2 regions of the Ensifer sp. GW101-20A05 genome follow, and region 2 is predicted to be linked to the other one. Evidence: riboswitches for the same ligand, from Rfam matches in the RefSeq annotation. Region 2 holds a riboswitch; the other holds the start of a gene.

Region 1 (15,218 bases), on a different contig from region 2:
CTGAACCGCATGAACGACACCATCGAGAACTGCCGCGTCACCGGCAAGATCACGCTCGATGAGGACGACATCTACGACCCGACCATTGACGTGGTCGAGCTGCGCGCCCGCGTCGGCATGGTGTTCCAGAAGCCGAACCCGTTCCCGAAGTCGATCTACGACAACGTCGCCTACGGTCCGCGCATCCACGGGCTTGCCCGCACCAAGGCGGATTTTGACGAGGTCGTCGAAACCAGCCTGCAGAAGGCAGGTTTGTGGAACGAGGTGAAGGACCGCCTGCAGGAGCCGGGCACCGGCCTCTCCGGTGGTCAGCAGCAGCGCCTTTGCATCGCACGCGCTGTTGCCGTCAGCCCGGAAGTCATCCTCATGGACGAGCCCTGCTCGGCACTCGACCCGATCGCGACCGCCAAGGTCGAGGAACTCATCCATGAACTGCGCACGAACTTCACGATCGTCATCGTGACCCACTCGATGCAGCAGGCCGCCCGCGTGTCGCAGCGCACCGCCATGTTCCACCTCGGCAATCTCGTCGAGGAGAACGACACCGACAAGATGTTCACCAATCCGGATGACCAGCGCACCCAGGATTACATCATGGGCCGCTTCGGCTGAGGCCAATCACGGCTGCAACAGTCACTCCCGTAAGGATCGACGATCATGTCCATGCATATCATGTCCGCCTATGACGAAGAACTGAAGTACCTGACGCGCCGCATCTCGGAAATGGGCGGTCTCGCCGAGCAGATGGTCGCCGAATCCGTCCGCGCTCTGGTCAATTCCGACCTGGCGCTGGCGCAAAAGGTAATCTCGGACGACACTGTTCTCGATGATGCCGAGCGTCAGATCGGCGAGAAGGCGATCGTCACGATCGCCAAGCGCCAGCCGGTCGCCGCCGACCTTCGCGAGATCATGGGGTCGATCCGCATCGCCTCCGACCTGGAGCGTGTCGGCGACCTCGGCAAGAACACTGCCAAACGCGTGATCGCGGTTGCCGGTTCGGGCATCCCGCGCAAGCTCGCCCGCGGTCTCGAGCACCTCGCCGAGCTCGCTCTGGTGCAGCTCAAGGAAGTGCTCGACGTCTATGCGTCGCGTTCGCCGGAAAAGGCCAACAGCATTCGTGAGCGCGACGAGGAGATCGACGCGATCTACACCTCGCTGTTCCGCGAGTTGCTCACCTACATGATGGAAGATCCGCGCAACATCACGCCCTGCACGCATCTTCTGTTCTGTGCCAAGAACATCGAGCGTATCGGCGACCACGCGACCAACATCGCCGAGACGATCTATTACATGGCGACGGGTGCCCAGCCGGAGGGCGAGCGCCCGAAGGATGACAACACGTCGACGTTGGGCTCGGTCAACGACTAGAAGGTTGGAGCGGGATGCGGGGGACAACCGCATACACTTTTCCTCATCCCGCTCTGGCGTTAAACGCGCCGTTCGCAATGCATGCCCCATGAATATCATCCGGTCGCGGCTTCGGTCGCGGCCCCGAATTCCTGTATCTGAAGCATGCGGTTTTCGCCCCGCCTTTGAAAACGGCGGATGTGCTCCAGATTTAGAGTGTCTGAGTGCCGGCCGGTCCGCTGGACCCGCGCGGCGCTCGCGGTAAGGAGACGTTACCTGATGTTGCCAAAAATCGCCGTGGTCGAAGACGAAGAGGCGCTGAGCGTCCTGCTGCGTTACAATCTGGAAGCTGAAGGCTTCGACGTCGATACGATCCTCAGGGGTGACGAGGCGGAGATCCGGCTACAGGAACGCCTGCCCGACCTTCTGATCCTCGACTGGATGTTGCCTGGCGTCTCCGGCATCGAGCTTTGCCGTAGGTTGCGCCAGCGCCCGGAGACGGAGCGGCTGCCGATTATCATGCTGACGGCGCGCGGCGAGGAAAGCGAGCGCGTTCGCGGTCTGGCGACCGGTGCCGACGACTATGTGGTCAAGCCCTTCTCCACGCCGGAGCTGATGGCCCGCGTCAAGGCGATGCTCCGCCGGGCGAAGCCCGAAGTTCTCTCGACGCTGCTGCGCTGCGGCGACATCGAGCTCGACCGGGAAACCCATCGCGTCCATCGCCGCAGCCGCGAAGTTCGCCTGGGGCCGACAGAGTTCCGCCTGCTGGAGTTCCTGATGTCCTCTCCGGGCCGTGTCTTCTCGCGCTCGCAGTTGCTGGACGGCGTCTGGGGCCACGACATCTATGTCGACGAGCGGACCGTCGACGTGCATGTCGGCCGCCTGCGCAAGGCGCTGAACTTCTCGACCATGCCTGATGTCATCCGCACCGTGCGCGGCGCCGGCTACTCGCTCGAAAGCTGAGAAGGGCAAACAGAAGTCAATAAAAAAGGGGCCGATCGGCCCCTTTCGTTTTGGTCCTGTGCGGATCCTTAGCGCATCCGACGGCGCTCGGCGGACGGCTGGTAGGCAAGCCGCGCATGAAAGCTGCAATAGGGCGAAGCTTCCGGGGAATCGTTGCCGCAGAAGTGGAACTCTTCCTTCAGCGGGTCGCCGATCGGCCACTTGCAGGTGCGTTCCGTGAGCTGGGTTAGCTCGAGGCGGCGCGACATCGGCACGACCACGTCGGTCTGGATGCTGAAATCCTGCTCGGCAACGAGATCGACTTCGATCTCTTCCTTGAGAACGGTGGCGCCGGACGGACGGGCAACGGTGCGGGTCGAAACGCGCGAGGCGTAGTTCGGAGCGCGCGGCGCCGAGGTCGGCCGCTTCGGGCGGGCCGCCGCAGTGGTGCTGCCGCCGGCTTTGGCACGGCCTGGAAGGCTCAGGCGATGAACCTTGCCGATGACAGCGTTACGGCTGACGCCGCCGAGCTGTGCCGCGATCTGGCTTGCGCTCAGGCCCTCGGACCAAAGCTTCTTCAGTTTCTCCACCCGCTCGTCAGTCCAGTTCATTTCTGCACTCTCCGTTCTCAGCGTTGGGGATGGCAGAATCCCTCACCGCACCCCGGTTGAATCCCGAGGTTGCAAACGCGATAACTCTTTTGGTGACTAGGTCCGCCGCATGCGTCTAGTAATTGAATGTTAACGTACTGACCGTCGGACTCCGTGGCAAGAGTCCCGGGATTCACGCCGAATCGATTTCGTAGTTTTCCCCAACTTGCTCGGCTGGCGTTGCATTTTTGCAAGCCCTTCCGGGCGATTTTTTCGCCGCCGGGAAACGGGCTTCTCTGTTGCACTGCAAGGCTTGGTTTTATTGACATTGCGGCGCGAAATAGGAATAGTGCCTGCGCCGCCGAAAGGCGGCATTTTTGATTTTTATCGGGCCGCATGAAGCAGCGGGACCGATGCCGACTGGAGTAAGGAGAGCCTCGCATGACTGCAACCACGCCGCTTTACGATACCTACATGCGCGCGCCGTTGCGTTTCGAGCGAGGAGAGGGCGTCTGGCTGATCGCCGAAGACGGCTCGCGCTATCTCGACTTCGCCGCCGGCGTTGCCGTGAACTCGCTCGGCCACGCGCATCCGCATCTCGTCGAGGCGCTGAAGGCGCAGGCCGAGAAGGTCTGGCACCTTTCCAACCTTTACGAAGTTCCCGGTCAGGAAAGTCTTGGACGCCGCTTGGCGGCCGTCACCTTTGCCGATCGGGTCTTCTTCACCAATTCCGGTGCGGAAGCGCTGGAATGCGCGATCAAGACGGCGCGGCGGTACCACTTCGCCAAAGGCCAGCCGGAGAAGTTTCACATCATCACCTTCGAGGGCGCGTTCCACGGTCGCACGATCGCGACGATCGCCGCCGGTGGTCAGCAAAAGTACATTGAAGGTTTCGGGCCAAAGGCCCCAGGGTTCTACCAGGTTCCGTTCGGCGACATCGCGGCCGTCAAGAATGCGATCACCGAGGAGACCGCCGCGATCCTGATCGAGCCGATCCAGGGCGAGGGCGGCATCCGTCCCGCGACCAAGGAATTCATGCAGGAACTGCGCGCCCTCTGCGACGAATTCGGCCTGCTCCTGATCCTCGACGAGGTTCAGACCGGCGTCGGCCGCACCGGCAAGCTTTTTGCCCATGAGTGGACGGGCATCCGCCCGGATATCATGGCCGTTGCCAAGGGTATCGGTGGCGGCTTCCCGCTCGGCGCTTGCCTGGCGACGGAAGAGGCGGCCGCCGGCATGGTGGCGGGCACGCATGGCTCGACCTATGGCGGCAATCCGCTGGCGATGGCCGTCGGCAACGCCGTGCTCGACGTCATCCTCGCTGATGGCTTCCTCGCCCATGTGCGCGACGTCGCGCTCGTCTTCCGCCAGGGCCTTGCTTCGCTGAAGGATCGCTATCCCGATGTCATCGAGGATATCCGCGGCGATGGCCTGATGCTGGGCATCAAGGTGAAGGGCCCCTCGGCCGATCTCCTGAAGGAGATCCGCGCCGAGAAGCTCCTGGCCGTGCCGGCCGGCGACAACGTGTTGCGCCTGCTGCCGCCGTTGACTGTGACGGCGGAGGAAGCACGCGAGGGCCTCGTACGCATCGAGCGCGCCGCCGAAGCAGTGACGAAGGCAAGTGGTAACGCTGCGGCCTGACCGATAGGGCCAAGACTGACCCAGGATGGTAGAATGACCTTCGTGCGTTCACGCCGCTGCGTGGCGCACATAGGTTCGATTTTTTGAGGAACCGAGTACGATGGCAGGCACCAGACACTTTCTCGATCTTTCGGCCATGACGGCCGCCGATCTTCGGACGATCATCGATGATGCCCGCGTCCGAAAGGCGACGACCAAGGCCGGAACCGCCGAGAAGCCGCTCGCCGGCAAGATGCTGGCGATGATCTTCGAAAAGCCGTCCACCCGCACCCGTGTGTCCTTCGATGTCGGCATGCGCCAGCTCGGCGGCGAAACCCTGTTCCTTTCGGGCACGGAGATGCAGCTCGGTCGCGCCGAGACGATCGGCGATACGGCGAAGGTCCTGTCGCGCTATGTCGACGCGATCATGATCCGCACCACCGACCATCGCCGCCTGCTGGAATTGGCAGAACACGCGACGGTACCCGTCATCAACGGCCTGACCGATGACACCCATCCGTGCCAGATCATGGCCGACATCATGACCTTCGAGGAGCATCGCGGACCGGTGAAGGGCAAGACGATCGCCTGGACCGGCGACGGCAACAACGTGCTGCACTCGCTGATCGAAGGCTCCGCCCGCTTCGGCTATCGCATGAACATGGCCGTGCCGCTCGGCTCCGAGCCGCAGGACAAGATCCTGAACTGGGCCCGCAACAACGGCGGCGAGATCCTGCTGTGTCACGATGCCGAGCAGGCGGTCGCCAACGCCAATTGCGTTGTCACCGACACCTGGGTGTCGATGAACCAGGAGCATCGTGCCCGCGGCCACAACGTCTTCCAGCCCTATCAGGTCAACGAGGCGCTGATGAAGCAAGCGGCATCCGATGCGCTGTTCATGCATTGCCTGCCGGCGCACCGTGGAGAGGAGGTGACCGACGAGGTGATCGACGGTCCGCAGTCGGTGGTCTTCGACGAGGCCGAAAACCGCCTGCATGCGCAGAAGTCGATCATCGCCTGGTGCATGGGGCTCGTCTAGGCCCTTGCGAGCGCCGCGGTGAGCGCGATGGCGCAGCGCTTCGGCGGCTGTGAGGCTGGCTATTGACATTGCCGCCGTGCGACACGATCTAGGCGGCTGCAGGGCGCTCCTGGCAACAGTGAAGCGCCGACTGCCACGGGTGGTGCGCGGCGCAATGGCTGATGGCGCATATCCGGTGGACAATCCGTTTATCGCGGGATCGATTGAGACAGCGGGCACGTTGCGCCGGGGGACAGGAATGTCCCCGGCGCAACGCAGTTGCTGAGGCAAGGAGCAAGACATGACTGACATGACGCCAGGGCTTGGTGAATTCGACTTCGCCGGTGACGATCACGTCGTGCCTTTCCAGGTGGAAGGCCTCGACGTGCGCGGCCGCGCCGTGCAGCTCGGCCCGATGCTCGACGCAATTCTGGAGCGCCACAACTATCCGCTTCCGGTCGCGCGGCTCGTTGCCGAAACCGTCGTGCTGACGGTTCTGCTCGGCACTTCGCTGAAGTTCGAAGGCAAGCTGATCGTCCAGACGAAAGGCGATGGTCCGGTCGATCTCGTCGTCGCAGACTTCTCGACGCCGGATCGCGTGCGCGCCTATGCCCGCTACGATGCAGATGCGCTTGCCGACGCCGAGAAGGATGGCCGCACCCTTTCGCATGAACTGCTTGGCAAGGGCGTACTCGCCTTCACCATCGACCAGGGCGCTCATACTCAGCGCTATCAGGGCATCGTTGCGCTGGACGGCGCCACGCTGGAAGAAATCGCTGGCGTCTATTTCCGCCAGTCAGAGCAGATCCCGACCAAGGTCAGGCTCGGCGTTGCCGAGCTGCTCGACCGCGATGAAAGCGGCAAGCCGCGCCATCGCTGGCGTGCCGGCGGCATGGTCGCGCAGTTCCTGCCGGAAGCGCCGGAGCGCATGCGCCAGCCTGATCTTTCCGGCGGCGATGGCGATGACGGGGAAGGCGTCTTCGAGGATGACGATCTCTGGGCGGAAGCCAAGGTGATGGTCGAGACGATCGACACCGACGAGCTGACCGACCCGATGGTCGGAACCGAACGCTTGCTCTACCGGCTGTTTCACGAGCGCGGCGTTCGCGTCTATGAGCCGCAGGCGGTTTATGACCGTTGCAGCTGCTCGCGCGAGAAGCTGCACTCGGTGCTCGCCAATCTGGACGCTGATGATATCGAAAGCACCATCGAGGATGGGGCCGTGAAGGTCACCTGCGAATTCTGCTCGACGACCTATCGTTTCGAGGCAAGCGAAGTGCGTCCACAGTAGCCGGCGCCACTCCGGATCAAGCTAGTTCAGGGTACGCACGAGCCCGGGTGAATCGAGCGAGAAGGCGGGGATGGCCACGTTGAAGGTCTCTCCGCCTTCCGCTTCCATACTGTAATGGCCGAACATCACGCCCGACGGCGTATCCAGCGGGCAGCCGGACGAATACTCATAGGTGTCGCCGGGATTGAGCAGCGGCTGTTCGCCGATCACGCCGGGACCGCTGACCTCATCGACCTGCCCATTCTCATCAGTGATATGCCAGTAGCGGGTCATCAACCGCACGGCTGCGTCCGAATGGTTTGAGATGACAATGCGATAGCCCCAGACATAGCGGCCGTCATCGGGGTCCGACTGCTCTTCGAGATAGTACGGCTCCACCGTAACTTCTATGTCGCGGGTCAAAGCGCGATACATGGGCAACACCTTGCTTCGGTCTTTCAGGGTATTCTACAGCAAGATGGTTTCGTCAAGAATAACGGCAAGATTGTGCATACCCATTCTGGGGCAAGGGCTTGCGGGTATCCGGATCGGCTGTTCGAACCCGCTCGATCCCGCTGGTGAGGCCATATTGGATGGCGGGGCGCCCGCTGCATGAGCGCCACGAGGGATCGACGGCCGCCGTCTGTTGTGGCGGCCGTATCTTTTCGTTGCCTCAGGCTTTGACGGCCTCAAGCGCGCGGGCGAAATCCTCGACGACATCCTCGCTGTCTTCGATGCCGGCCGAGAAACGCACCGTGCCGGCGGAAATGCCCAGCTCTTCGCGGGCCTCGTCGGTCAGGTTCTTGTGCGTCGTCGTTGCCGGATGGGTGATCAGGCTCTTGCTGTCGCCGAGATTGTTGGAGATGCGCACGATCTCGAGCGCATTCTGCAGCGCGAATGCCGCATCCTTGCCGCCCTTCAGTTCAAAGGCGACGAGGGTGGAGCCGCCGGTCATCTGCTTGGCGATGATGTCGGCCTGCGGGTGATCCTTGCGGCCGGGATAGATGACCTTCGCCACCTGCGGCTGCTCAGCCAGGAAGTCGGCGACGCGGCGTGCGGTTTCCGTCTGCTGGCGCACGCGCAACGGCAAGGTTTCGATGCCCTTCAGCAGCGTCCAGGCATTGAACGGCGACATGGCCGGGCCGGTATGACGGAAGTAGTCGTGCAGGTTCTCGTTGATCCATTCCTTGTCAGCAAGCACGACGCCGCCGAGGCAGCGGCCCTGGCCATCGATATGCTTGGTGGCGGAATAGACGACGATATGGGCGCCGAGTTCCAGCGGCTTCTGGAAGAGTGGCGTCGCAAAAACGTTGTCGACGACGACCTTGGCGCCGATCTGGTTGGCGAGCTTGGCCACACCGGCAATGTCGATGACTTCGAGCGTCGGGTTGGTCGGGCTTTCCAGGAAGAAGACCTTGGTGTTCTTCTGGATCGCCTTTTCCCAGTTGGCGAGATCGCGTCCATCGACCAGCGTGCATTCGATGCCGTATTTCGGCGCCAGCGTCTCGACCACCCAGCGGCAGGAACCGAACAGCGCACGGGCGGCAACGATATGATCGCCGGCCTTCAGCTGGCAGAGGATTGCCGCGGAAACGGCAGCCATGCCCGAAGCCGTGGCGCGCGCGTCTTCGGCGCCTTCCAGCATGCACATGCGCTTTTCGAACATGTCGTTGGTCGGGCTGCCGTAGCGGGCATAGATGAAGCCTTCGGTCTCGCCCTTGAAACGCGCTTCTGCCGCCTCGGATGTCTCGTAGACGAAGCCCTGGGTGAGGAAGATCGCCTCGGACGTCTCGCCGTGCTGGGAGCGGGTGGTTCCGCCGTGGACGAGTTGTGTTGCCGGGCGCCAGTTTTTGCTCATGTGACGATCACCTTCAAAAACAAAAAAAACCGGCCGCAAAAATGGGCCGGTTTGACACCCGGCCTTTTTAGCTACTTGTTTAACGTGGCTGCAAGCCGACCGGCCAAATCACCACGGGATAAAGCTTCAATACTGCTAGGGTGCGCTTGCGTCAATTCCCGGAGTTTGGTTTTGTCTCGCAACTGGAAAGAGGACTGCAATGGCCCGCGATACTGGGATTTTGGCCGACCGCGCGATCGCCGCGCTGCTCGAAACGGGGCGCCTGAAGAGCGAGAGGCCGCTGGATGACGATCAGATCCAGCCGGCAAGCCTCGACCTGCGCCTTGGCGCCAAGGCTTTCCGCGTCCGCGCGAGCTTCATGCCCGGCCCGTCCCACCTCGTCGCCGACAAGCTCGACCGGCTGAAGCTGCATGTCGTCGATCTCACCGACGGTGCCGTGCTTGAAACCGGCTGCGTGTACATCGTGCCGTTGATGGAGAGCCTGGCGCTGCCTGCGGGCATGTCGGCCTCGGCCAATCCGAAAAGCTCGACCGGCCGCCTCGACATCTTCACCCGCGTGATCACCGACCGCGCCCAGGAGTTCGACAAGATTCCTGCCGGCTATAGCGGTCCGCTCTATCTCGAAATCAGTCCGCGCACCTTCCCGATCGTCGTGCGCCGTGGTTCGCGCCTGTCGCAGATCCGCTTCCGCATGGGCCAGTCGCTGCTCTCCGAACAGGAGCTGCTGGCGCTGCATGAAAGCGACGTGCTGGTGGCGAGCGAACGCCCGAATGTCAGCGGCGGCGGCATTGCGCTGTCGATCGACCTCAAGGGCACCGGTCCGGAGGGTCTGATCGGCTACCGTGGCAAACACCACACCGCGGTCATCGACGTCGACAAGAAGGCGCAGCACAAGATCTTCGATTTCTGGGAGCCGCTCTACAGCCGCGGACGCGACGAGCTGATCCTCGATCCGGACGAGTTCTACATCCTCGTCTCGCGCGAAGCGGTGCATGTGCCGCCGCTTTACGCGGCCGAGATGACGCCGTTCGATCCGCTGGTGGGCGAGTTTCGCGTGCACTATGCCGGCTTCTTCGATCCCGGCTTCGGCCATGCCTCTGCCGGTGGCAGCGGTAGCCGCGCCGTTCTGGAAGTGCGCAGCCACGAGGTGCCGTTCATCCTCGAACATGGCCAGATCGTCGGCCGCCTGATCTATGAACACATGTTGGAGCGTCCTGACGGTCTCTACGGCCTCGGCGTCGGCTCCAACTACCAGGCCCAGGGCCTGAAGCTTTCGAAACATTTCCGCGCCGAGTAGGGATTTTGCACGGGACCCTCGTGCGATACCGCGCAAGGGTCCTTGACAGATCGTCCCGGTTCGGGAAATTTCGCAGGCATCGCGGGTGTAGTTCAGTGGTAGAACGCCAGCTTCCCAAGCTTGATGTCGTCGGTTCGATCCCGATCACCCGCTCCAATCCTTCCTGAAGCCTCTTTTGCCTCGTTCGAGCGAGACCTATGGCCAGTTGCCTTGCGGACGGTTACTTTACCGCTCGATGAATCATCCCGCGGTTCCAAGCGCCGCCCCTGAGACAAGAACCGTGCCGGCCCGCTGCCCATGAGATTTCTTTCCCTGTTCGCTCTCTGCGCGTCCCTGATCGCAACGCCGCTTGCGGCCCAGCCCAGGGACCTGCCCATTCTGTTCGATGCGCGCGAACGCATCGCCAAGCCCGATCTCACGGGCCTTGCGCGCTTGCGCTTCCTGACGACGGTCGACTTTCCGCCGTTCAACTTCATCGATCAGTCCGGCAAGCTCTCCGGTTTTCACGTCGATCTCGTGCGCGAGATCTGCCGCGAGCTCGACATCGAAGCCAAATGCCAGATCCAGGCAGTGACCTATGCGGAACTGCTGCCGGCGCTGGAGCAGGGGCAGGGCGAAGCGGTTGCCGCCGGTATCGCCGTCGGCCCGGAACTGCGCCAGCGCTTCGGCTTCTCGCGCGCCTTCATGCGGCTTCCGGCCCGCTTGGCCATCAACACCAAGGCGGCCGGCGCCGTGACGGGTCCGAAGGACCTCAGGAAAAAAACGGTCGGTGTCGTGGCGGGCACCACCCATGAGGCCATGTTCAAGGCGTTCTTCCCGAGTATCGGGGCCAAGGTCTTCCCAGATCGCGATGCCATGCTCACGGCACTGCAGAAGGGTGAGGTGCCGGCGGTCTTTTCCGACGGTTTGCAGCTTTCCTTCTGGATCTCAGGCACGACTGCCGGGGGCTGCTGCGCACTCGTCGATGGTGCCTATTTCTCGCAACGCTTTCTCGGTGAAGGCCTGACGATCATGAACCGCAAATCCGAACCGGCGCTGACCCAGGCGATCGACCACGCGCTGCTGGCGCTTTCGCGCAGCGGCCGGCTCGAGGAAATCTACCTGCGCTACTTCCCCAACGGCATCTATTGAGCGCCCACTGCATGTTTCCTTTAATCGTACCCGGTCAAAGGTCAAAAACATGCAGCAATTCAAAGTGCTACAGCGACCTTTGCGCGTCTGATAAGACGCGCAGCGCTGTAGACAGCTTGGCGTGAACGCCAGGAAATGATGAGCTACCGGCGGAAGCGGGCAAGCGCCCCTCGTTCGATGGCGGCGCAGGTGAGCTTGTCGAGACCGAGGCGGTCGCGCAGCAACTGCAACAGCCGGATCTCTTCGTTGCGAATGCGCTGGTCCGCGGCGGCGATCTCGACGGCAAGTGCGTAGGCCGTCTCATGGAACTTTTCCGGAAGCGCCTCGCGCACGATTTCCAGAGCGATGTCCAACCCCTCGGGGGCCGCGAGCTGGGCGGAGCATTCGTGGCCGATATGGACGAGCTGATCCTCGTTGAACCCCTCGAAGACCGGCAGGAACTGCACCAGCCGGCCGATGCGGGTGAATTCGTCGTCGCTCATCTCGCGGTCGACCGCCGACATCATCACCATGACATAGATGAGCGCTTCGTGGTGGCTGAGGCTTGGCAGCATGGGTCTTTCCAGCGGTAGCGCAATTCCGGGAACGGCGTGAAGCGGTTTTTCATCCGGAATTGCATAGTTTCAAAGAGTTGGATCATCTCACTGTCTCAACGATCAGATGATCTGGACGGTTGAGAGCTGGGAATTGCCGCGGCTGTTTACAAGTCCGGCTGCGGCTCGTCCATCCCGGTGCCGAGCGTTGGGTCGTCAAACGTCATCGGCGTGTGACTGAGGTCGCGCGGATCTTCGCCATAGAAGCCGAGCTTCGCCTGGTGCGCGGCGTCGGCCCGCTTCTTCAGCGGCGAGCCGGGTACCGGCGTCGCCCAGCCGTTGTCGACGAGCCAGGTTGCGAGATCCTGTCCACCGAGAGAGCAGGAAGCAGTGGCCGATGTGCCGGCGCTTCCCTCGGGCATGTCGCAGCTGACCGCACGTGCGCGCAGGAAGTTTCTGAAGGCCGTCCGTGCGACGATGCCGCAGGGCCAACTCTTCCCCCCGGTTTCGCAGGTTCTCTCTGCCTGCTCGGGCTCGATGCCATCGATCTGCAGCGTGAGCTTGTCGAACTGGATCACACCGGCGGCGATCGCCACGGGGCGATAGAGGATGGTCGGCCCGGCGGTCGCCTTCGCTTGCTTCTCCGGCTCTGACAGCGGGGCACGCGGCTCCGCGCGTTCGAGCGGCGCGCCGGTGACGGTGTCGGGCAGACCGAATTGTTGCGGCTCGATGGCGCGTGCGGCGTTTTCCGTCGTCGACGTCTGCGGTTGATCGCCGGTCGTAACCGCACCGGGCTGCGCGGTGCCGTCGGTCGGTGTTCCCAAGTCGAGCGGTACGTTATCATCCGTTTCGGCGTCATCCGGCGCCGGCTCGATTTCCGTCATGTCGGGCGTTTCGAGGACGAAGTCCGGCGTGGCGGCACTCTCGCGGTCGCGAATGGCGGCTGCACCCGCGTAGAGGATGCCGGTGAAAAGCGCGATCGCGGCGATGCCGCCGGCAAGGGAGTATAAATGCTGCCGCATCAGGAAGAACGTCCTATTGGCTGGCCCAGATGATCCGGGCGATCCATTCGATCTGGCTGATCTCGAAGCCCCGGTTCGGGTGCTCCGGGTTGAGGGAAAGGAGTTCGATCGTGCGCGGCGTCTGGCGTGTCAGGACCTTCGCCATGACCTCGCCTTCGCGTGTCTTGACCACGACGCGGTCGCCGCGCCGAACCTGCGCCCCCGGATCGACGATCAGGGTGTCGCCGTCGCGGTACAGTGGCAGCATGCTATCGCCCTGCACCTCAAGCGCGTAGATGCCCGTCCGGCGTTCCGCCACTGTTGGAAAGTCGATCACGTCCCAGCCCTGGCCGGCCGGAAAACCGCCGTCGTCGAAGAAGCCGCCGGCACCCGCCTGGGCGAAGCCGATCAGCGGGATCGCGGCACTTGCAGTCGCCGGGGTGGCCTGAGTGTCATTCGGGCTCAACAGGCTGGTGAACTGGTCCATCGTGGCGCCGGTCGCCTCGAGCACCTTGGCGATCGATTCCGTCGAAGGCCAGCGTTCCCGCCCGTCGGCAGAGTGGCGCTTGGACTTGTTGAAGGAGGTGGGGTCGAGCCCGGCGCGGCGGGCGAGACCGGAAGGCGAGAGCTGATTGCGCTCGGCCAATGCATCGATGGCGTGCCAGATCGTGCCGTGAGACAACATGCGAAAGGTCCGGGCCGAACAGGCGGCCACTTGCTGGGTTTGTTCGACACCACACTATCGAAACGCGAAGTACCGGTAAAGAATCCGAAGGAAAATAGTCCTTTCTCCGTCATTTGCTTTGGGGGCGGCGGCCCCTATAGTTCGCGTGACGGGCAGGACAGGCTTTCATCGGAGGGAACGTTTGTTGGCGCGCATGAGATCGGAGCGTCTGCTGTTCGTGGCCCTCGCTGCGGCGATTGCCGGGATCGCGCTGGAGCATGAGCTTCTCGAAATGGGGCGCCTGGCAACGCTTCTCGGTGCCGCCGGTCTCGTGGTGGCGATCGTGCTCGCCTCGCTGCGCGTGTCGCACCATGCCGAGGTGCTGGCGTCCAAGGTCGGCGATCCCTATGGCACGATGATCCTGACGCTCTCGGCGGTCTTGGTCGAGGTCGTCGTGCTGGCGATCATGATGACCAGCGAGACCTCGCCGACGCTCGTGCGCGACACGATCTATGCGGCCGTCATGCTCGATATCAACGGCATCCTGGGCCTCGCCGCCCTGCTTGGTGGCCTGAAACATGGAGAGCAGCCCTATAACGACGATTCCGCCCGCACCTACAGCGTCATGATTCTGACGGCGATGGGCATCTCGATGGTCGTTCCGGAGTTCGTGCCGGCGGCGAGATGGCATCTCTATTCGGCCTTCACCATCGGCGCGATGATCACCCTCTATGCCCTGTTCCTGCGCATGCAGGTGGGGGTGCACAGCTACTTCTTCAGCTACAGCTATCCGAAGGCGAAGGGCGAGGGGAGCGCGATACAGGGTGGGCCGGATCAGCCGGTGCTGCCGTCGATCGTGATACTGATCCTTGGCATCGTGTTGATCGGCGTGCTGGCGGAAGTGATGTCGTCGCTGCTGACCTCGGGCCTGAAGGGGAGCGGCGCCCCGCCGGCGGTGACCGCCATCGTCGTTGCCGTGATCTCTGCCTCGCCGGAAGTCATGACCGCGATGCGGGCGGCACTCGCCAACCGCATGCAGGCGGTCGTCAACATCGCGCTCGGGGCATCGCTTTCGACGGTCATCCTGACGGTGCCGGTCATGGAGGCGATCGCGCTCTATACCGGCCAGCCCTTCCTGATGGCCATGTCGCCGGTGCAGACGGTGATGGTGGCGGTCACTTTGATCGTGGCCGCGATCAACCTCAACGACGGCCAGACCAACGCCATTGAGGGCATGACTCATTTCGTGCTGTTCGCGACCTTCGTCATGCTGTCTGTGATCGGGCTCTGAGCGGATGAAGTGCCTGTTCGTATAGCCTCAGGCCGTCGCCTTTTCGCGTGCCTTTCTTGCCACCACCTCTTCATAGGCTGCCTGCAGTGTAGCGCGCACCCGCGGCGGACCATCGAGCAGCGCGCCGAGATGATCGTGTCGCAACTCGTCCATGAAGCGGTCCCAGAGTTCCGGACCGCCGTTTTCCATCTGCTCGGCGCGAATACTGAGCTCTTCGCTGACCGGCAGATAGCGCCGCCCCCAGGCGCCGAGCTGGGCCATGATCGGCACCAGCGCGATCGTCATCTCCGTGAGACTGTAGATCGCCTTCTGCTTGTGCGTGGGGTCGTCCGCCTTGGTCAGCATGCCCTGCTCGACCAGCATCTTCAGCCGATCCGCCAGGATGTTGGACGAGATGCCCTCCTGGGAACGCAGCAATTCCCGGAAGTGCCGTTTACCGCCGAAGATCATGTCGCGAATGATCAGCAGGCTCCATTTGTCGCCGAACACTTCGAGCGAAAGATTGATCGGGCAACCCGAGCGAATGTCGTCCTTCATTGGCACCTCTTCAAAACCGCTTGCATTATCGCATCAGTGAGGCTATCGTGCAACTGCTTTCAAAATTAGAGCAGTTTTTAAATGAAACCAGTTAGGCAAAGGCCAGCGGTATTCGAACA
Region 2 (15,218 bases):
GCCAGATTGCCGCTGCCCTTGGCCTCGATCTGATCGAATGGAGCGTCAAGTCGACGACCAAGGCGCAGCAGGGCCTTTACGAGTATGATGCCGTGTCGCGCCTGCGCGACAGCCAGCTCGGCGACGAGCGCGTCAACGAGGTCAGGAACTATATCCGCAAGGGCAAGCTCTGGCAGGCCTTCGAGGCCGACCGTCGCGTGGTGCTTCTGATCGACGAGATCGACAAGGCCGACATCGAGTTTCCGAACGACCTCTTGCAGGAACTCGACCGCATGGAATTCCATGTCTACGAGACCGGCGAGATGATCGGCGCCCGTCACCGGCCGATCGTCATCATCACCTCCAACAACGAGAAGGAATTGCCGGACGCATTTCTGCGCCGCTGCTTCTTCCACTATATCCGCTTTCCCGACGCCGAAACGCTCGCCCGCATCGTCGAGGTGCACTATCCCGGGATCCGCAAGACGTTGCTTTCGGCAGCCCTTGCCGCCTTCTACGACATCCGCCAGGTGCCGGGCCTCAAAAAGAAGCCTTCCACCTCCGAAGCGCTCGACTGGATCCGCCTGCTGGTTGCCGACGAGGTCGATCCGGCCGACCTCCGCGCCGACGCCAAGACCATGCTGCCGAAGCTGCACGGCGCGCTGCTGAAGAACGAGCAGGACGTGCATCTCTTCGAACGCCTGGCCTTCATGGCACGCCGCGACGGATGAGCCCGGACGCCCACAAGGTCCTGATCTACGCCACCTGGCAAGATCAGTTGCTGGTCTTCGACGAGCCGGACTTTCCCGAGATCGAGCTGCAGGTGCCCGGCGGCACGATGGAGCCGGGCGAGAGCCCGGAAACATCGGCCTTGCGGGAATTCGTGGAAGAGACCGGGCTGACGCCATCGCGGGGCCTCACCCATCTCGTCACGAAGGACTACTCCTTCCGGAAGGAAGGCCAGACCATCTGCCATCGCCGGCACTATTTTCATGTCGCCCTTGCCGGCGAGCAACAGAAAACCTGGCTGCACCATGAAATGACGCCCTTTGGCGGTGGTGCGCCGATCCGCTTTCGCTTCTTCTGGCTCGGCTTAGACGAGGCTAGCCGTCGGCTCGGATACGGCATGCAGGACGGCCTAGATTATCTTCACACGCACGGAAGTTGCCCCTCACCCTAGCCCTCTCCCCGCAGCCGGGGAGAGGGGACGGAAATGGCGACGGTCGCCGCGAGACAATGATGTCCGGGCTTCTTTCTGGAACGGAAATGATCGGTCCCTGGGAGGCGCGAGCGGGTGCCACAAGCTCCCTTCTCCCCGCCTGCGGGGAGAAGGTCGCGGAAGCGGGATGAGGGGCCGCCCGACCGCCCGAATCGTTTTTCTTGACCCCCGCGCCCCAGTCGCGCTATCAAATTCCTCGTGGTGATTTGGCCGGCCGGCTTGCAGCCACGTTAAACAAGTCGCTAAAGGGCCGAGGAAAGTTGGATTTCCGAGGACCGGTCGCGATCAATCGCCGCCGGTTTTTTTGTATTGATCGAGTGGAAGCCCATGCCCATCAAGATTCCCGATACGCTGCCCGCTTTCGAAACCCTCGTGCATGAGGGTGTGCGGGTGATGACCGAGACCGTGGCGATCCGTCAGGATATCCGCCCGCTCCAGATCGGGCTCCTGAACCTCATGCCGAACAAGATCAAGACCGAGATCCAGATGGCGCGCCTGATCGGCGCCTCGCCGCTGCAGGTGGAATTGTCGCTGGTACGCATCGGCGCCCACCGGGCGAAGAACACCTCGGAAGATCACCTGCTTTCTTTCTACGAGACCTGGGACGAGGTGAAGGGCCGCAAGTTCGACGGCTTCATCATCACCGGCGCGCCGGTCGAGACGCTCGAATACGAGGACGTCACCTATTGGGACGAATTGAAGCGCATCCTCGATTGGACGGAGACCAACGTGCATTCGACGCTCAATGTCTGCTGGGGGGCGATGGCGGCGATCTACCATTTCCACGACGTGCCGAAGTATCCGCTGAACGAGAAGGCCTTTGGCGTCTACCGCCACCAGAACCTCAATCGCTCGTCGGTCTATCTCAACGGCTTCTCCGACGACTTCGCCGTCCCCGTCTCGCGTTGGACCGAGGTCAGGCGTGCCGACATCGACAAGGTGCCCAGCCTCGAAATCCTGATGGAATCGAAGGAGATGGGCGTCTGCCTCGTGCACGAGAAAAAGGGCAACCGGCTCTACATGTTCAACCACGTGGAGTATGATTCGACCTCGCTGTCGGACGAATATTTTCGCGACGTGGACGCAGGCGTGCCGATCAAGATGCCGCACGACTATTTCCCGCACAACGATTCGACCCTGCCGCCGCAGAACCGCTGGCGCAGCCATGCGCACCTCTTCTTCGGCAACTGGATCAACGAGATGTACCAGACGACGCCCTATGATCTCGCAGAGATCGGCACCGGAGAAAGCCAGGACTGACCGATGTTCATCCCCTTCTTCCTCGAACTCAAAGCGGCGAAAGTTCCGGTGACGCTCCGGGAATTCCTGTCGCTGATCGAGGGGATGGAGGCGGGCATCGCCACATTCGATGTCGAAGCCTTCTACTTCCTGGCGCGCACGGCGCTGGTGAAGGACGAGCGCCATATCGACCGCTTCGACCGGGTGTTCCAGCACTGCTTCTCCGGGCTCGAGGCGGTCAATCCCATGGAGACGGGCGAAGAGGCCGTCATCCCCGAGGACTGGCTGCGCAAGCTCGCCGAAAAACACCTGACCGAGGAAGAAAAGCGCCTGATCGAATCCCTCGGGGGCTTCGACAAGCTGATGGAGACCCTGCGCCAACGGCTTCGGGAGCAGCAAGGCCGGCATCAGGGCGGCTCGAAATGGATCGGCACCGCCGGCACCTCCCCCTTCGGCGCCTATGGCTACAATCCCGAAGGGGTCAGGATCGGCCAGGACCAGTCGCGCCACCGCCGCGCCGTCAAGGTCTGGGACCGGCGCGAGTTCAGGGATTATGACGACACGGTCGAACTCGGCACCCGCAACATCAAGGTGGCGCTGAAAAGGCTCAGGCGCTGGGTGCGCCAGGGGGCGGCTGACGAACTCGACCTTTCCGGCACGATCCGTGCCACCGCCGAGCACGGCTATCTCGACGTGGTGACGCGGCCCGAACGCCGCAATGCGGTCAAGCTGCTGATGTTCTTCGATATCGGCGGCTCGATGGACGATCACATCCGCATCGTCGAGGAACTGTTTTCAGCCGCCCGCGGCGAGTTCCGCCATATGGAGCATTTCTACTTCCACAACTGTGTCTATGAGGGTCTGTGGAAGGACAATCGTCGCCGCCGCGTCGACATCACCCGCACCACCGAAGTGCTGCGCACCTATGGCGGCGACTATCGCGCCATCTTCGTCGGCGACGCGTCGATGAGCCCCTATGAGATCAGCCATCCCGGCGGCTCGGTCGAACATTGGAACGACGAGGCGGGCGCACTCTGGCTTTCGCGCATGACAGCGCATTTTCCGCGTTCGATCTGGATCAATCCCGTGCCCGAACAGCACTGGGGCTACACCCAGTCGATCGGCATGGTGAAGAGCCTGTTCGAGGGGCGGATGTTCCCTTTGACACTCGCCGGCCTGCAGGATGCCACCAAGCAGCTATCGCGCTGACATGACCGCAGAGAGGTCGCTGTAGCACCTTGAATAGCTAGACGTTTTTGCCCTCAGGCCAGAGACGAAGCAAGGCCCCATTTAGTATGATTTTCCGGTTGCCGTGCCTTTGGAAATGACGCAGGTTGCTGCGGTCGCGAAGAGGGAGCCAGCGGTGAACATGCATCAGAACACGGAAATCTTCGGCCATCTGCCGTCCGGCGAGCCGGTCCATCGTATGGTGCTCTCCGGTGGCGGCCTCACCGCCCATGTCTTGACCTGGGGCTCGGTGATTCAGGACCTGCGCCTGGAAGGCCATGAGCCGCCATTGGTGCTCGGTTTCGCCGATCTCGAAAGCTATCTCGCCCATTCGCCCTATCTCGGCGCGACACCGGGGCGCTGCGCCAACCGGATCGCCGACGGGCGCTTCACGCTCGACGGTGAGACCTACCAGCTCGAACTGAACGAGAAGGGTGTCACCCACCTGCACGGCGGCAGCGACAATATCGGCAAGCGCAACTGGACGATCGGCCGCCAGACGCCTGATAGCGTGACGCTCACCATTACCGATCCGGATGGACGCGCCGGCTATCCCGGCAACTGCAAGGTCACTTGCACCTACGCGCTGAAGCCCGGCGGCGTCTTGAGCGTCGTCTACGAGAGCGAGACCGACCGGCCGACGCTCGCCAATGTCTGCCAGCACAGCTACTTCAATCTCGACGGCACTGTCGACGCGCTCGGACACGACATCATGATCGCCGCCGACCACTACCTGCCGACCAACGAACGCCAGGTGCCGACGGGCGAGATCCGTGCGGTCGAGGGCACCGCCTTCGATCTCCGCGAAATGACGTCGATGCGTCGCCAGACCGAGGGCGAGCGCATCAGCTACGACCACAATTTCTGCCTTTCGAACGAGCGCATGACGAAACATTCGGTGGCGCTTGCCCGTAGCATCAATTCCGGCGTCACGATGGAAGTGCTGACGACCGAGCCTGGTGTACAGCTTTATACCGGCGCAAAGCTCGACATCACCGTCCCCGGCCTCGAGGGACGCCGCTATGGCCCATTTGCCGGTTTCTGCCTGGAAACCCAGATCTGGCCGGACGCCATCAACCATGCCGGCTTCCCGAACGCGGTACTGCGCACCGGTGAGATCCGCCGGCAGGAGACGGACTACGTCTTCATGAAGAGCTGAGTGGCGCGCGGGCGTCGACGATCTCTAGCGACAAGGGAAGGGACGGCGAACGTTCCAAAGGACCGTCGTGCTGTCCGATCGCCGACAGGTGTTCGCATGGCGAAGCATCCGGTTGCGAAGCGCAATGCGCCTGACGGCGGATGCCGTTCATTTCCAAAATAACAGTGAAATGAAGTGGTTGGGAGAAATTGGAGCGGGTGAGGCGATTCGAACGCCCGACCCCAACCTTGGCAAGGTTGTGCTCTACCCCTGAGCTACACCCGCTCATAAACCGCGGTCCGGGGGTAGTCGGTGGACCGTGGCGTCGCTGTCTTGCGGCGACGGGCGGTATATGGCCTAAGCGATTTTGGAATGCAACAGGGAAATGACGAGAAATCGAATATTTTTTTGGAGACCCCTCGCGAAGCCCGGAAATGCCGCGTTTTCGGCCGCTGCCGCCGCCTGTGAGATTGCGCGGCCACCGGCTTCTCCCCTAAAGCAGAGGCGAAACGAATGCCCAAGGGATGAGAATCATGAGTGAATCACAGCCGAAGACCGCCGAAGACCTCTTTCATTTTCTCGACGGACTTGGGATCGAGCATAAAACCAAGAGCCACGAGCCGGTGTTCACCGTCGCCGAATCGGTGGCGCTGCGTGACGAGATCCCTGGCGGCCACACGAAAAACCTTTTCGTGAAGGACAAGAAGGACAACTATTTCCTGCTCACCGTCGAGGAACACGCGACGGTGGACCTGAAGACCGTTCACCAGGTGATCGGTGCGGCAAGCAAGGTGTCCTTCGGCAAGCCGGAGAAGCTGATGGAATATCTGGGCGTCATTCCAGGTGCCGTGACCGCCTTCGGCGCGATCAATGACATCGAGGGCAACGTCAAGATGATCCTCGACGAGGAGCTGATGAAGTTCGACATCGTCAACTGCCATCCGCTCTCCAATGACGCGACGACCTCGATCGCATCCAGCGATCTGCTGCGCTTCATGGAAGCGACCGGACACGAACCGCTTGTCTTGAAAGTCACGGCCTGACATACGATCTTTGGCGCGAATGCAGTAAGCTGGCAGACGAGCCGGCGAGGAGAGAAGAATGACGGGCAGCGACAATCCCTATGCAGGGTCTTTCGGCACTCAGATGACGGCTTCGGCCTCTTTCGGTCAGCCGGCGCCGGCGGCCGCGTCGGACGGTGACCTGATCAAGGAAACCACCACTGCCAACTTCACCAAGGACGTGCTCGACGCCTCCAGGCAGCAGCCGGTTCTCGTCGATTTCTGGGCGCCCTGGTGCGGCCCCTGCAAGCAGCTGACCCCCGTCATCGAAAAGGTGGTCACGGAAGCCGCAGGCCGCGTCAAACTCGTGAAGATGAACATCGACGATCATCCCTCGATCGCCGGACAGCTCGGCATCCAGTCGATCCCCGCCGTCATCGCCTTCGTCGGCGGGCGTCCGGTCGATGGCTTCATGGGCGCGGTGCCGGAAAGCCAGATCAAGCAATTCATCGAAAAGATCGCCGGTCCGGCCGTCGACGACAGCAAGGCCGAGATCGAAGCGGTTCTCGCCGATGCCAAGGCGCTGCTCGACGCCGGTGACGCCCAGAACGCCGCCGGCCTCTACGGCGCCGTGCTTCAGGCCGACCCCGAAAACGTCGTGGCGATCGCCGGCATGGTCGATTGCATGATCGCGCTCGGCCAGGTCGCCGAAGCCCGCGAAGCGCTCTCCGGGCTGCCGGAAGACCTTGCCAAGGACGCAGGCATTGCGGCCATCGGCAAGAAGCTCGACCAGATCGAGGAAGCCCGCAAGCTCGGCGATCCCAATGAGTTCGAGCGGCGCCTTGCCGCAAATCCCGATGATCATGAGGCGCGCGTGCTGCTCGCCAAGATCCGCAATGTCGAAGGCGACCGGACGGCTGCGGCCGATCACCTGCTGACGGTCATGAAGCGCGATCGAACTTTCGACGACGACGGCGCGCGGCGCGAGTTGCTCTCCTTCTTCGAGGTCTGGGGACCGAAGGATCCGGCAACGATCGCCGCACGGCGCAAGCTCTCGTCGATCCTGTTCTCCTGAACCGTCAGGCATTTTTTTCGAGGAGGGGCGCTGTTTGCACCCCTTTTTCGTAAGTACGTCTGATCACGATCCACATTCACCCATGAAGATCGGTGTGCTCGTCCCTTGAGATTTTCAAGGAATGCACCATCTTTTGGTCTGGTTGACCACGCTTCCTTGGCGGGGCAAGAGCGGACATCTGCAAGGTCTATCGGAAAATGCACGTCGGAAATGCACGCTATCTCGGTCCGAAGGACTTGCCGGAGATCATTCCGGTGTTTCCGCTGACCGGTGCCCTGCTGCTTCCCGGCGCCCAGCTTCCGCTCAACATCTTCGAACCGCGCTACCTTGCCATGCTCGATGACGCGCTCTCCGGCAACCGCCTGATCGGCATCGTGCAACCCTCCTTCTGCGAAGGCCGCAGCGAGACTGCCACCGGCCCGATGCAGGCGCTCTGCGAGGTCGGCTGCATCGGCCGCATCACCTCCTTCGCCGAGACCGGCGATGGCCGCTACATCACCTCGCTCACCGGCGTCTGCCGCTACCGGCTGTTTTCGGAAGTCTCAGCGACGCGCGGTTACCGCCGTTTCCGCATCGGCCCCTTTGCCGCCGATCTCGAAAACCGTGACGATGAAACTCTCGTCGACCGGGCAGCTCTGCTTGCCGCCTTCAAGGCCTATCTCGAAGCCAACAAGCTCAAGGCCGATTGGGAAAGCGTCGAACGGGCGAGCAACCGCACCCTGGTCAATTCCATGGCGATGATGTCGCCCTACGGCCCGGCAGAAAAACAGGCGCTGCTCGAAGCGCCCGATCTCAAGACACGCGCGGAAACCCTGATCGCCATCACCGAGATCGTGCTCGCGCGCGACTTCGGCGATATGGACAGCATCCTGCAGTGAGCGACGGATAATGGATATCAACGCCAGCAAGGTCGATCCGAAACTGCTTGAACTGCTCGTCTGCCCGCTGACCAAGGGGCGCCTCAGCTACCACGCCGAAGCCAACGAACTCATCTCGGAAAAGGCCCGCCTCGCCTATCCGATACGCGACGGCGTGCCGATCATGCTGGTCTCGGAAGCCCGCAAGATCGAGGATTGAGGGCGCGGCCTTCTTTGATGCGGAGTTTTTAGCCCCTCATCCGGCCTGCCGGCCACCTTCTCCCCGCAGGCGGGGAGAAGGAACCTCGTGGCGCACTCGGCGCCAACCTCTTCTCTTCGACATCAAGACAGTGCCACGCATTCGACCGAGTCCCCTCGCCCCGCTTGCGGGGAGAGGGCTAGGGTGAGGGGCAATCCTCAGGTCGATGTTCAGATCGGCTCGCCCGACAAGAGCCGCGGATCCGCCTCGCCGGCAATCCCGGCCGCCTGGCGAATGAAGAAATTCTTGAGAGACGGCAGCCGGTCGACCAGACCGAGGCCGAAGTCGCGGGCGATGCGAACCGGAGTGATATCGTTGGAAAACAGCCGGTTGAGCACGTCGGTCGTCACCCCCATGCGGAAGGTGTCGAACCGCCGCCAGCTCTGGTAGCGCTCGAGCACGGCGAGCGAGCCGATGTCGAGCCCGAGGCGATCCGCCTCGACGATCGTTTCCGCGAGCGCCGCCACATCCTTGAAGCCGAGATTGAGCCCCTGCCCCGAGATCGGATGAATGCCGTGGGCCGCGTCCCCGGCAAGCGCGAAACGCGGTTTGACGAAATCGCGCGCAAGCGTCAGGCCCAGCGGAAAGGCCCGCCGCCCGCCAACCACCTTCAGGTGCCCGAGCTTGTGGCCGAAGCGGCGCTCCAACTCTTCCTCGAACAGGAAATCGTCGCCGGCGACCAGGCGTTCGGCGTCCTCGGTGCGCTCGGTCCAGACCAGCGACGAGCGGTTGTTCTTGAGCGGCAGGGTCGCAAACGGACCGGCCGGCAGGAAATGCTCCTCCGCCGTGCCCTCGTGCGGCCGCTCGTGCTCGACCGTCGTGACGATGCCGGACTGGCCGTAGTCGAATTCGACCGTCTTGATGCCGGCGGCATCGCGCAGCTTGGAGCGTACGCCGTCACAGGCGACGAGCAGGCGCGCTTCCAGTTGTTCGCCGCCGGCGAGCGTGACGGCGACCGCATGGTCCCCGCTTTTAAAGGTTTCGACCATCGTCGACTGACGATTGACGACGCCAAGGTCCTCGCACGCCCCGCGCAGCGCACCGACCATTGCCGTGTTCGGCACCATATGGGCGAAGGGCCGGCCATCGCCGCTGTCGCCATCGAACGTCAGAAACACAGGGCGCACCGGATCGGCCGCCTTCGAATCGGTAATCACCATGCGGCGGATCGGCTCCGCCTCCGGCACGATCTGATCCCAGACGCCAAGCACGTCGAGCATGCGTTCGGCAGCCGACGCAACCGCCGAGGCGCGCTGGTCCTTCTTCCAGGCGCCTTCCGGCGCGCCGTCGATCACCATGACGCTGAGATGCGGCGCCGCCTTTTTCAGGGATAAGGCGAGCGAAAGGCCGACATAGCCGCCACCGGCAATCAAGACATCGAGCATCGGCTTTCTCCGTCGCACTTGAGCATCGTTTTATGTCTATATAGATCAATGCCATCGACGTTCCTACCATCGGAGACAGCCGAAATGTCGCGCCCCACCGAGACCACCACGCCCATGGATGCGCTGCTCGCCATTCTCGATCTCGAGAAGCTGGAGGAAAACCTGTTCCGCGGCTTGAGCCCGCAGGTCGGCTGGCAACGCGTCTTCGGCGGCCAGGTCATCGGCCAAGCACTGGTGGCGGCCCAGCGCACCGTCGACGCGGGCCGCTTCGTCCATTCGCTGCATGCCTATTTCATGCGGCCGGGCGATCCATCCGTGCCGATCATCTACGAGGTCGACCGTATCCGCGACGGTTCGAGCTTCGCCACAAGGCGCGTCGTCGCCATCCAGCACGGCAAGGCGATCTTCTCGATGTCCGCCTCGTTCCAGTATGACGAGGACGGTTTCGACCACCAGATCGAAATGCCGAAACTCCCCATGCCGGAAACCTTGCCGGGCGAACAGGAACTGAAGGAGAAATTCCTCGTGCATGCGCCGGAGGCGATCCGGCGTTACTGGGAGCGGCCGCGACCGATCGAGATCCGCCCGGCCTCGCTGCAGCATTATTTCACCCGCAACGACGGCAAGCCGATCCAGGATGTCTGGGTCAAGGCGGTGGGCACGGTTCCGGACGAACGCCATATCCAGGCGGCCATCCTTGCCTATCTCTCCGACATGACCCTGCTCGACACCTCGCTCTATGCGCACGGCACCTCGGTCTTCGATCGGAACCTGCAGGTTGCGAGCCTCGATCATGCCATGTGGTTCCACCGCCCCTGCAAGATGGACGACTGGCTGCTCTATACCCAGGACAGTCCGAGTGCACATGGTGCCCGCGGGATGACCAGAGGCAGCCTTTTTACGCGTTCCGGCGTGCTGATCGCCTCCGTCGCCCAGGAAGGGCTGATCCGGAAAAAGGCAACTGAATAGAAAACGGGCAGTTTTTTCAATCTGCCTATTTTTTAATCTTCTAAATTGACGATTTTTTGATGCGCCGCAGCATTGTCGCTGCGGCGTCCGTTTTTCCCATTGTTTTTCATAGACTTAGAACAGTCATCCGAATCTGGCACGCCCCTTGAATGTCATAGTCCGGTTGCACGGCGCACTGGCGCTCCGCAGCAAGGAGAGATGGCCTCCTCCGGAGGCGAACAAGGATGAAACCAGATGAAAATTGTGATGGCCATTATCAAGCCGTTCAAGCTCGATGAGGTTCGCGAAGCCCTCACTGCTGTCGGCATCCAGGGCCTGACCGTGACCGAAGTCAAAGGCTACGGCCGCCAGAAGGGACACACCGAAATCTACCGCGGCACCGAATATGCCGTCAGCTTCCTGCCGAAACTGAAGATCGAAATCGCGGTTCCCTCGGAGCTCGTCGACATGGCGGTGGAAGCGATCGCCGCAGCCGCCAAGACCGGCCAGATCGGCGACGGCAAGATCTTCGTCTACGCCATTGACCATGCCGTGCGCATCCGCACCGGCGAAACCGATTCAGAAGCGTTGTAAATCACGCCGTTCAGGGAGCACTACTCGATGTCATCAACGAAACTTTCCACCTCTCTTGGACGCCTCGGCGCGCTGACGGCCGCCTTGCTTGCGCCGGTTGTCGCCTTCGCACAGGAAACAGCCCCGGCTGCAACGGAGGCTGTTGCCGCCGTCCCGGTTCCCGACAAGGGCGATACCACCTGGATGCTCTTGTCCACCATCCTCGTGCTCCTCATGACCGTTCCGGGCCTTGCGCTCTTCTACGGCGGCCTGGTGCGCGCCAAGAACATGCTGTCGGTTCTGATGCAGGTACTGATGATCACCGCGATCGTCATGATTATCTGGGTCACCTACGGCTACTCGCTGGCCTTCACTGACGGCGGCTCGCTCAACCCGTTCGTCGGCGGCTTTTCGAAGATGTTCCTTGCCGGCGTTGATACGACAACGCTCGCCGAGAGCTTCTCCAAGGGCGTGTTCATCCCCGAATACGTCTTCGTGGTGTTCCAGATGACCTTCGCCTGCATCACGCCGGCGCTGATCGTCGGTGCCTTTGCCGAGCGCATCCGGTTTTCGGCCGTCGTCCTGTTCGTCATTCTCTGGGTCACTTTCGTCTACTTCCCGATCGCCCACATGGTCTGGTTCTGGGGCGGCCCGAGCGCCTACACGGCTCCGACCGGCCTGATTTTCTCCTTCGGCGCGATCGACTTTGCCGGCGGCACCGTGGTCCACATCAATGCCGGTATTGCCGGCCTCGTCGGCGCCATCCTGCTCGGCAAGCGTACGGGCTATAAGAGGGAAATCATGGCTCCGCATTCGATGACGCTCACGATGGTCGGCGCATCGCTGCTCTGGGTCGGCTGGTTCGGCTTCAACGCCGGCTCCAACCTTGAAGCCAACGCCTATGCCGGCCTCGCGATGATCAATACATTCCTCGCAACTGCCGCTGCCATCATCTCCTGGGCGGTCGTCGAAACGCTCGTCCGCAGCAAGGCTTCGATGCTTGGTGCGGCCTCCGGTGCCGTCGCCGGTCTCGTCGCCATCACGCCGGCCGCTGGCTTTGCCGGCCCGATGGGCGCGATTGTGCTCGGTCTCATCGTCTCCCCCGTCTGCTACTTCTTCGTCGACGTCGTGAAGAACAAGTTCAACTACGACGACAGCCTTGACGTCTTCGGCGTTCATGGCGTCGGCGGCATCCTCGGCGCGATCGCCACGGGCATTCTTGTCAATCCGGCGCTCGGCGGTGCCGGCATCGTCGACTACTCGACCGCGGATTTCGCGGCGGGCTATCCCGGCGTGGCAACCCAGGTCCTGGCACAGCTCAAGGGCGTGCTCGTCACCGTCGTCTGGTCCGGCATCGGTTCGTTCATCATCTTCAAGATCGTGGACGCGATCGTCGGCCTGCGTGTCTCCGTCGAAGCCGAGCGCGAAGGCCTCGACCTCTCGTCCCACGGCGAAGCCGCCTACCACATCTAAGCGGATTGCAGCGTCGAATCTGGCGCCGCTCATAGTCCCGTCGCGATCCGTCTGATGCGGATCGCCCTTGGCCCGGATCGAAAGGTCCGGGCCTTTTTCATGCCGATCTTCAGGTCAACCACCGCTATTTTAGCGGCAACTACGCATGGTTAATGTCGCATTAACCGTACTCCGCTTAGGTTGATTCCATGGCGCGCAATGCGCCCTAGAGATCGAGACGGGCAGCAGGCAACATGAGCAGAAGCAATCCGGCAACGCTTGACAGCCGTTCCAACCGGTTCGTGCTAACCACCTTCGTTTGGCGACAGATCGCGTCGCTGGCGGGCTTTGCGCTGTTCGGCGCATTGGCGCTGGCCGTCGCGGCGCTATCGACATGGAACGTCGCCGACCCGAGCTTCTCCTACGCCACATCGGAAGCACCGACCAACGTGCTTGGTTATCCGGGTGCGGCCTTTGCCGATATCTTCATGCAGTTCTTCGGCCTTGCCAGCGTCGTCGCCCTGCTGCCGGCTGTCGCCTGGGCGCTGGTGCTGATCAGCGGCAAGCGCTTCGACAAGACCTTCAAGCGCCTTGGCGTCTGGTTCATCGGCTCCGTGCTTGCCGGCGCGGCGCTGAGCTGCGTCCCCGCCCCGATCACCTGGCCGCTGCCCAACGGCCTCGGCGGCGTCTTCGGCGATATGATTCTCCGCTTCCCGGCACTCTTCACCGGCGCATTCCCGACCGGCACGCTCGCGACCGTACTCGCCTGCATCTTCGCCGCACCGGCCGCCTGGTGCCTGATCTACAGCGCCGGCCTCATCGGCGTCAGCGATGAAGAAGAAGACGAAGAGGTTGTCGAGCCGACGCCGAGCAAGGCGCGCACCGTTCGCGACGAGCTGGACGAGGACGACAGCGAGGGCCCCTTCACCCTGCTGATGGGCTCCTTCGCCCATATGCGCTACACCATGCACGCACGCGTGCGCCGCATTTTCGGCATGAGCGGCACGCGCAGTTCGCCCAAGCGCCAGTATGACGAGCCTTACGATTTCAACAATGACGAGTTCGGCACGCTGAACGAGCCGGTCCGGCCGAAGCCGATGGCCGCCGGCGACCGCATCGAACCCTCGCTCGACCGCTCCGAACGCCGTGTCGTCACGCCGCCGCCGATCATGGCCGATGACGAGGACGACGACATGCCCTTCGATATCGACGAGCGTCGCCCCGCCGGCATCCTGCCCGACGACGAAGACGACGATCCGGCAGCCGACTGGGCGCCGCGAGCAGCGCCGCCGAAGCAGGGTCTGCCGAAGTCGGGCTCGCGCGTGGCAACGCCGGCTCCCCGTCCGAAGACTGGCCAGCGGATCGAGCGTGAAGCCCAACGCTCCTTCGTCGAAGACGATGGCGACTTCACGCTGCCGCCAATGCATTTCCTTGCGGAACCGAAGAACGTCGGCCGCGACGCATCGCTCTCACCGGACGCGCTTGAACAGAATGCCCGCATGCTCGAGGGTGTGCTTGAGGACTTTGGCGTCAAGGGCGAGATTATCCACGTCCGCCCCGGCCCGGTCGTAACCCTCTATGAACTGGAGCCGGCGCCCGGCATCAAGTCGTCCCGCGTCATCGGCCTTGCCGATGACATCGCCCGCTCGATGAGCGCGATCGCTGCCCGCGTCGCCGTCGTTCCCGGCCGCAACGCCATCGGCATCGAACTGCCGAACCAGCGGCGCGAGACCGTCTACCTGCGCGAGCTCATCGGCTCGCGCGACTTCGAGACCTCCAAGGCGCGCCTTGCCATGGCGCTCGGCAAGACGATCGGCGGCGAACCCGTGGTCGCCGATCTCGCCAAGATGCCGCATCTGCTCGTTGCCGGCACCACCGGTTCGGGTAAGTCGGTCGCGATCAACACCATGATCCTGTCGCTGCTCTATCGCCTGCGCCCGGATCAGTGCCGCCTGATCATGATCGACCCGAAGATGCTCGAACTCTCCGTCTATGACGGCATTCCGCACCTGCTTTCGCCCGTCGTCACCGACCCGAAGAAGGCGGTGGTCGCGCTGAAGTGGACGGTGCGCGAGATGGAAGAGCGCTACAAGAAGATGTCGAAAATCGGCGTGCGCAACATCGACGGCTTCAACAGCCGCGTCGAGCAGGCGCTTGCCAAGGGCGAGCAGATCACCCGCACAGTGCAGACCGGCTTCGACCGCCAGACGGGCGAAGCCATGTACGAGACCGAGGAATTCGACCTCACGCCGCTGCCCTACATCGTCGTCATCATCGACGAAATGGCCGACCTGATGATGGTCGCCGGCAAGGACATCGAAGGCGCGGTGCAGCGTCTCGCCCAGATGGCGCGTGCCGCCGGCATCCATGTCATCATGGCGACGCAGCGCCCCTCGGTCGACGTCATCACCGGTACGATCAAGGCCAACTTCCCGACCCGCATCTCGTTCCAGGTCACCTCGAAGATCGACAGTCGTACGATCCTTGGCGAACAGGGTGCCGAACAGCTGCTCGGCATGGGCGACATGCTCTACATGGCCGGTGGCGGCCGCATCCAGCGCGTCCACGGCCCCTTCGTCTCCGACACCGAGGTCGAGGAAGTGGTTGCCTATCTCAAGACTCAGGGCGTGCCACAATATCTCGACGCGATTACCGAGGATGATGACGAGGATGGCGAAGGCGGCGGCCCGGCCGGCACCTCCAATCTCGCCGATTCGGACGACCCTTACGACCAGGCGGTCGCCGTCGTCCTGCGTGACGGCAAGGCATCCACATCCTACGTTCAACGGCGCCTCGGGATCGGTTACAATCGTGCCGCCTCGCTGATCGAGCGCATGGAGCAGGAAGGCATCATCGGCCCGGCGAA

The links. A riboswitch is a leader RNA that binds a small molecule or an ion and turns the genes downstream of it on or off. The one in region 2 is predicted to bind S-adenosylmethionine.
Region 1: another riboswitch for S-adenosylmethionine. It lies ahead of AC070A_RS11500 (O-succinylhomoserine sulfhydrylase); the one in region 2 lies ahead of metA (homoserine O-acetyltransferase MetA).

The regions. Positions count from the first base shown of each region.
Region 1 covers NZ_JBWKZT010000003.1:463,237-478,454, forward strand. Annotated here, with positions in the region: gene pstB (phosphate ABC transporter ATP-binding protein PstB) at 1-612, shown strand, start outside; gene phoU (phosphate signaling complex protein PhoU) at 655-1,368, shown strand; gene phoB (phosphate regulon transcriptional regulator PhoB) at 1,627-2,310, shown strand; gene AC070A_RS11475 (GcrA family cell cycle regulator) at 2,379-2,900, opposite strand; gene AC070A_RS11480 (aspartate aminotransferase family protein) at 3,321-4,520, shown strand; gene argF (ornithine carbamoyltransferase) at 4,621-5,538, shown strand; gene AC070A_RS11490 (Hsp33 family molecular chaperone) at 5,819-6,808, shown strand; gene apaG (Co2+/Mg2+ efflux facilitator ApaG/CorD) at 6,830-7,222, opposite strand; gene AC070A_RS11500 (O-succinylhomoserine sulfhydrylase) at 7,461-8,645, opposite strand; SAM riboswitch at 8,692-8,770, opposite strand; gene AC070A_RS11505 (2'-deoxycytidine 5'-triphosphate deaminase) at 8,845-9,942, shown strand; tRNA gene AC070A_RS11510 (tRNA-Gly) at 10,024-10,098, shown strand; gene AC070A_RS11515 (transporter substrate-binding domain-containing protein) at 10,240-11,073, shown strand; gene AC070A_RS11520 (tellurite resistance TerB family protein) at 11,217-11,627, opposite strand; gene AC070A_RS11525 (thermonuclease family protein) at 11,774-12,628, opposite strand; gene AC070A_RS11530 (S24 family peptidase) at 12,642-13,292, opposite strand; gene AC070A_RS11535 (calcium:cation antiporter) at 13,474-14,562, shown strand; gene AC070A_RS11540 (winged helix-turn-helix transcriptional regulator) at 14,590-15,099, opposite strand.
Region 2 covers NZ_JBWKZT010000005.1:249,583-264,800, reverse strand. Annotated here, with positions in the region: gene AC070A_RS15640 (AAA family ATPase) at 1-710, shown strand, start outside; gene AC070A_RS15635 (NUDIX hydrolase) at 707-1,159, shown strand; SAM riboswitch at 1,387-1,464, shown strand; gene metA (homoserine O-acetyltransferase MetA) at 1,526-2,458, shown strand; gene AC070A_RS15625 (vWA domain-containing protein) at 2,462-3,646, shown strand; gene AC070A_RS15620 (aldose epimerase family protein) at 3,807-4,823, shown strand; tRNA gene AC070A_RS15615 (tRNA-Gly) at 5,013-5,087, opposite strand; gene AC070A_RS15610 (prolyl-tRNA synthetase associated domain-containing protein) at 5,336-5,845, shown strand; gene trxA (thioredoxin) at 5,904-6,878, shown strand; gene AC070A_RS15600 (LON peptidase substrate-binding domain-containing protein) at 7,076-7,756, shown strand; gene AC070A_RS15595 (Trm112 family protein) at 7,767-7,955, shown strand; gene AC070A_RS15590 (ubiquinone biosynthesis hydroxylase) at 8,165-9,379, opposite strand; gene tesB (acyl-CoA thioesterase II) at 9,464-10,348, shown strand; gene AC070A_RS15580 (P-II family nitrogen regulator) at 10,583-10,921, shown strand; gene AC070A_RS15575 (ammonium transporter) at 10,949-12,373, shown strand; gene AC070A_RS15570 (FtsK/SpoIIIE family DNA translocase) at 12,607-15,218, shown strand, end outside.